DNA from 2 places in the Sphingomonas aliaeris genome. Region 2 is predicted to be linked to the other one. Evidence: riboswitches for the same ligand, from Rfam matches in the RefSeq annotation. Region 2 holds a riboswitch; the other holds the start of a gene.
The links. Region 2 has a riboswitch for cobalamin ahead of H5J25_RS15665 (DUF1852 domain-containing protein). Riboswitches for the same ligand answer to the same signal wherever they lie in the genome.
Positions count from the first base shown of each region.

Region 1: linked by a shared signal. The riboswitch ahead of H5J25_RS10525 (TonB-dependent receptor plug domain-containing protein) and the one ahead of H5J25_RS15665 (DUF1852 domain-containing protein) in region 2 are both predicted to bind cobalamin.

Region 1 covers NZ_CP061035.1:2,239,375-2,242,758, forward strand. The annotation lists gene H5J25_RS10520 (ABC transporter substrate-binding protein) at 1-148, opposite strand, end outside; gene H5J25_RS10525 (TonB-dependent receptor plug domain-containing protein) at 150-2,105, opposite strand; cobalamin riboswitch at 2,295-2,531, opposite strand; gene H5J25_RS10530 (DMT family transporter) at 2,627-2,953, opposite strand; gene H5J25_RS10535 (N-formylglutamate amidohydrolase) at 2,957-3,384, opposite strand, start outside.
Region 2 covers NZ_CP061035.1:3,325,267-3,328,650, forward strand. The annotation lists gene H5J25_RS15660 (methionine synthase) at 1-832, opposite strand, end outside; gene H5J25_RS15665 (DUF1852 domain-containing protein) at 861-1,847, opposite strand; cobalamin riboswitch at 1,968-2,192, opposite strand; gene H5J25_RS15670 (glycoside hydrolase family 130 protein) at 2,326-3,384, opposite strand, start outside.

The DNA.
Region 1 (3,384 bases), 1.1 Mb from region 2:
CCAGCAGAAGCTGGTCGGTACATTGGTTCAGGCTCATCACCCGCATCGGTCGATCGGGCATAGCCTGCGCGACCGGCATCTCCACGCCGCAACCGCCCTGAACCAACAGGAGCGACAGCGATGCGAGCAATGCCGGTCGTATCGTCATCTCAGAAGCGCGCCTTCACGCCGCCATAGGCACCGCGTCCCGGCGTCGCGAAGCTGAACACTTCCTCATAGCGTTCGTTGAACAGGTTCTCGACCCGACCGAAGACCGAGAAGCGATCGCTCAGCCTGTATTCGCCGTTGAGGTTCACCAGCACATATTCCTGCAACGACACGCGCACCGGCACGAAGCTCGGGTCGATGAACGCGTTATCGTCCTGCCGGCCATTGTAGCGCACGCTGAGCGTCGAGGAGAAGCGCTTGTCCAGGCTGAACACGGTCGTGTTGAAGCTGCCGATATGCTTGGGCCGGCGCAGTTCGACCGTGCCGTTCTCGCGGGCGTTCAGATACGTATAGGCAAGATCGAAGCGCAATTGCTCGACGGGACGGGCCGAGGCGAAAACCTCAACGCCGCGCTGCTGGGACCGCGTCGTCCGATTGGCCGGCGTCGCCACGAAGGTCGGCCCCGGGAACGTAGTGAAGATCTCGTCCTGCAGCTTGCTATCGAAATAGGTCGCGCCGATCGTCGCCTTGCCACCGGCGAATTCCTGATCCAGCCCGGCTTCCCAGCCCTTCGACTTCTCCGGCTTCAGGTTCGGATTGCCGATATAGCGACCGTCCGCAAAGGCGAAGAGTTCGAAATAGCCCGGGTTCTTCACGCCCGTGCCGTACGCACCCCGCGCCCGCAGGCCGAACGGCAGGCGGTACCCCGCCTGGACGCGGTACGTCGTGACATCGGCGAAGCGGTCGTTCTGGTCGTGACGGACCGAGCCCCCGATGACGAGTGCGTCGGCGATCGTCCCTTCATATTGTCCCACGAAGCCCCAATTCTCGGTCGACTTCCGCCCGCTGAACGCGAATGGCGAGACAGCGGTGTTGCGGAACTGTTCGCGCTCGTAATCGACCGCACCCGTCAGCTTGCTGCGAAAGGCGTCAGTGCCGAACGCGAGGCTGGACTCGAACGACGCCTTGTAGCGTTGCCCCTTGTCGCCATAATCGATCCCGAAGGCGCTGTAGCCGGTACGCGTGGTATCGGCGACCTGCCCGGTCAGCGACGTGTTCCAACGTCCATCCGCCAGCGACAGCGCGGCGCGGACCAAGCCGTAATAGGCCTTGTTCTTGAAATGCGTGCCCGGCGTATCGACGATGAACCCGAAGCGCGGGCCGGAGAATGCGGAATCGTTGCTGAGCGCATCGGTATAGCTGTAGCGGCCCACGCCTGTCAGCTTGAGCACGTCCGACGGTGTCCAGTTGACCTTCGCGCTGGCGCCGATGCCGGTGTAACCGATGTCGCGCGTCCCCTCCCGATCGGTCGGCGTGCCGTCCGTGCGATACAGCGTACCCGACAGCGCATAGTCGATATTACCGGACACCCCGCCAAAGCGTGCCGCGCCTGCCGCCGTCCGGAACGACCCGCCCTCGACCCGTGCGCTGAGCCCCTGGTTTTCCGCGCCGGTCGGCGTGATGTACTGGATGACGCCGCCGATCGCGTCGGAGCCGTAGAGCGAGGATTGCTGACCGCGCAGCACCTCGACGCGTGCGCCGTCATCGGCGATCAGCGTGCCGAAATCGTACTGGCCCTGATACGGGTCGGATGCCTCGATCCCGTCGATCAGGACGAGGACGTGGTTCGCCTCGCTACCGCGGATACGCACGTCGGTCAGCCCGCCGATCGAGCGGTTGACCGCGACGCCGGGCACGTCGCGCAGGATGTCGGACACCAGCCGCGTCTGGCGCTGTTCCATCTGTTCGGCGGACAGCACGGCGACGGAGGCGGGAAGATCGCGAACTTCGGTGCCGCTGCCCGACCGCGACGCCGTGACGACGACGGCGTCGTCCGCGGCATCCGATCCCGACGCGTCGGTGGCAGATGTATCGAAAACGGTCTTGTCCTGCGCGGTCTGGGCCAGCGCAGGCGTTGCAGCGACCAGCGCTACGATGGATACGGCAATCATTCTCATCAGGTCAGTCCCCCGCGCCGTCGTGGACGAAGCAACGGGGGCCGATCGACCGCGCGAACGCGACGACGGCGTCGGTTCAGCCGAACGGACGCGGAGCCCGGCTGCCTCGACACCGTGTGCGGCCCCAGCCGCACGGTTCGTCGCTCGAACGGACTCGTTCCGTGCCCCGGCCAACCCCTGGATCCGAGAGCATGAGCGACAGCGCCGGCAGGTCTCCTGGCTCACGGGTCAAGGCTCGATGCACGCCTTCCCAGATCCGTTTGGATCCAGTGGCCGCCCTGTCCGGACCCTTTCGGGCCGGCAGGACATGTGCATCGCGCTCTCCGCTTACAGTTGCAGGGACAGCCGCGGCTTTGGGAAGAAACCTTCCCGCACCGCATTCCACATTTGAGCCTCTTTCGAGGCACCGGCGCGATCATGCGAAACCGGATGGGAACCACCCGGTCTCGATCGCGCCCATAGTGGAAATGCTGCGCTGCGCAAATGAAATTGCGTGCTGCCAGACGTCGGTGCCCGGCGCGTCAGCCGTGGCCCGGCCGCAGGTTGAGGATAACAACCCCCGCCACGATCAAGCCGATCGCGCCCAGCGCTACCGCATCCAGTTTCTGCCCATAAGCGATCCACGCCACGCCGGTGACCATCACAACTCCCGCGCCCGACCAGATCGCATAGGCCACGCCTACCGGGATCGATCGCAATGCGAACGACAGGAAATAGAAGGCGGCGGCGTATCCGATCGCGACGATGATCGACGGGACTGGCCGGGAGAAGCCTTCGGTCGCCTTCAGGAACGATGTCGCGACGACTTCCGATACGATTGCGATCGCCAGCCACGCCCAATTCGGCATGACCTACCGTCTCGCAATGCTGGCTTCGGCCGCCCGCAAGGCGACCGCGAGACTCGCGGACCAGTCCGAACAGCCTTCCATCGTGCCGATCAAATCCTGCCGCACCTCGATCTCCGCATAGGGCCGGCGCGCCGGATAGGCGTGGAGCGGGATCGTATAGTCGATCGCATCCATACTGTATGGTTCGTTGTCCCCGACCGTCAGTGCAGGATCCGCACGGAAGGCATGCAGCAGGGCATGCGCGAACGTCGTATCGCCGCCATCGTGAAGAACCCCGACTTCCCACGGGCGTGGCACGCGCTGCATCGCCGGAGTGAAGCTGTGCAACGATACCAGGATCGTCCCCTGCCCCGCCGCGTCGCGCCGCGCGATCTCCGCGCCGATCGCGGTTTGATAGGGCGTCTGGATCGCCGCAACGCGGGCCACACGGT
Region 2 (3,384 bases):
CGATCGCGCCGACCATCACCTTCTTGCCCCGGACGAGCTCGATCAGATCCATCGGCACACGTGAATTCTGACATTCCAGCGATATGATATCGATCCGCGACTTTTGCAGATTGGGGAAGGTTCGCTCGTATTGCCGCCACTCCGATCCGAGCGTCTTCTTCCACTCGGTATTGGCCTTGATCCCGTAACCGTAGCAGATGTGCACGGCAGTCTCGGCCTTCAGACCTTCGGCAGCCCGTTCCAGCGTGGCAATCCCCCAGTCGTTCGCTTCGTCGAAAAAGACGTTGAACGCCGGTTCGTCGAATTGGATGATGTCGACGCCCGCGGCTTCCAGTTCTTTCGCTTCCTCGTTCAGGATCCTGGCAAACTCCCAGGCCAGCTTCTCGCGGCTGCGGTAATGATCGTCGTAGAGGGTATCGATCATCGTCATTGGCCCCGGCAGGGTCCATTTGATCGGCCGATCCGTCAGCGACCGCAGGTATTTGGCATCGTCGACGAAGACCGGTTTGGGGCGCGAGACGGCACCGACCACCGTCGGTACGCTCGCATCGTAACGATTGCGGATCCTGACGACCTCCCGCTTTTCAAAATCCACGCCGCTGAGATGTTCGACGAACGTCGTCACGAAATGCTGGCGCGTCTGTTCGCCATCGCCGACGATATCGATGCCGGCTTGCCGTTGATCGTCCAGCGCCAGGCGAAGCGCATCCCGCTTTCCGGCCGCCAGTTCGGCCCCCTCCAGCTTCCACGGCGACCAGAGCGTTTCCGGCTGGGCCAGCCAGGAAGGCTTGGGCAGGCTGCCCGCAGTGGTGGTCGGCAACATAATCGTCATGATAGAATATCCCGGCTTTTTTGATCGTTCACAGGCCGCAGGTCGCGGACCATTGCGCCAACATCGCGGCGTGCGGTTTGATGAAATGCCGTTCGGCGAACCTGCCCTGTTCGATCGCCAGGCTACTTCGCTCGTCGCGATCGTAGACGATGCGGGTCAGCGAATAGTCCTGATAGTGCAGGCTGGGCTGATAGTGTTCCGCCGCCACCGAATTGGCGTTGTAGATTTCGGGGCGGTATATTTTCTGAAACGTCTCCATCGTGCTGATCGTGCTGGCCAGCTCGATATCGCTATAACCGCCGACCAGATCGCCCGAATGATAGAAGGCCAGCGGGGCAACGCCGTGGCGCGGCATGAAATAGCGCACTGCCATGCCCATCTTCGCGAAATACCTATCGGTGCCCGAGAAGCGGTCGTTGCGATATTCCATCCCAAGCACGGGATGTTCGTTCGTCGTGCGGTGATAGATCTCCTTGCTCGAAACGCTCAGGCAGATGACCGGGGGTTTGGCCGCGATGTCGCGATAGGCATCGGACTTCAGGAACTGCTTGAAGAGCTTGCCATGCAGATCGCCGAACTCCTCCGGCGGGCCGCCATTCGGGGCGTGGCTGAGATGGTCGGGCAGGCAGATACTGAAATCGTAATCCCGGACGTAGGACGAGAAATTGTTTCCGACCATTCCGGGGATGCGCGTGTCGGTCCGTCTGTCGATAACGGTCGTCTGCAGTATCTCGATCAGCGGGAACGGCTGCTCGCCGAACCGTGCATCGATCTGCAAGGCGGCGGAAATGATCGTGAGTTCGACGGAATAGCGGTCACCTGCCGGATTGTCCCAATGCATCAGCGAATTGAAGCGATTATCGATCATCTTCAGCGTGTTGCGCAAATTCTCCCGTCGGCTTTCCCCGCGCGCAAGATTGGCGAAGTTGGTCGTGATCCGCGTGCTGTCGGCGGGGCGATAGTCCTCGTCGAACGGAATGCTGCTGATCGTGAAGGTAAAGCCGCTATTGGTCATGTCTCACCTGCTTTTGCCGGGCGGGGGAGACAAGAGCGCGCGGAACGTCGACAGGACCGGATGGCGTGAGCCACTGGATTTGCGTCAAGCGCGATCCACCGGAGGAACCCCCGTCCGAAGAACGTTATCGCGTCGGAGGCAGGTCTCCTGGCTCACGGGTCAACGCGGTGGTTCCGGCCTTCCCAAGCTCTTTTGCAAAAAGCCCAGTGACACGAAATGGAACCGCCGCTCGCCGCTTACAGTTGCGGGGGCAGCGCCGGATTTTCCCCCGAAGAGGATCACCGGCTTCCCGTCTTAGCCTTATCGCCATGCCTGGAATGAGGAACCTCGACGTCGCTGTTCAACACCATCGGAGAGCGAGTGTCAACCATGATATAAAGACATCCTTATATCGTTATACCGTTAGATCGTTGGTTGGCTGAACTGCGGTGGCTGTACGAAAGGTGATGACGATCCGTTGATGGAGGTCCGACAACTGTCAGACGTGGAAACCGATCGGGGCGACGGAAACGCCGATCCGGGAATCAGCAAGACCCGAGTATAGCAGCCATTGGCCGTCGAAGGCGACGAGCCCTTCAGCGAAGCAGACGTTGCCGATCTGACCCTGGGCCTCTGAACTGTCGATCGTCAGAAACGGCCGTTCGAGACGACCGATCACCGCGGTCGGGTCAGCGGGATCGAAGAGCAACTGGCCGGGCTGATAAGCGAAGGGCGGGGTGTCCGGGGCGCCGCCCTTATAATGGTTGGCGCCGTTATAGATCAGGACGATCCCGTTTGGGGTAAGCACCGGCGGCGGGCCCGGTTCGGTGAGCAGCGAATCGAAACGTGTACGGCGCGGGCCGGCGAGTGAGCGCAGGCCTTGTGGGCCGGCGACGCGTTCCAGCTGCCAGTGACCCATCGGCCCGGACACTTCGGGATCCCAGGTGAGATACTTGTCGGGAGATGAGTCGGCCTCCAGCGGCGTCCAGCGGATCAGATCGGCGGACGTCGCAGCGAAGATCGTTCCCTCGCCCCAATACATCCAGAATTTACCGTCGACCTGCGCGGCAACCAGCCGGCCGTCGCGCAGCTCGGTCAAGATCGCCCCGGCCTTGGTCGGACGGCGGACGTAGGGACTGCCAGCAAAGGCGGGACCGTGCTTGGTCCAGACGCGCAGGTCGCGCGACGTCGCGACGAACAGGCATCCGACCTTTCCGTCGAATGCCGTGTAGGTGCAGACGAACGTCCCGTCGGGTGCCGTAATAACGCGCGGATCCTCCAGCCCGCCCGGCCATTCCCAAGCCTGCCAGCGGTCGTCCCCCGGGGCCAGGACGGGTTCGGGATCCAGTTCGAACAGCAGGCCGTCGCTGCTTGTTGCGAGACCGATGCGCGACGTACCTGCATAGCGCCCGATCGCATCCTCCCCGCGGACCAGCAGGCAGATCTTGCCGTCATGGACGACCGCACCCGGATTGAAGGCGTCCTTCGCTGCCCAGGATACGGGACCAGTGGATAACGGGCAGGCGAAGCTGACATCGGCGCGATCTTCGAGCACCCG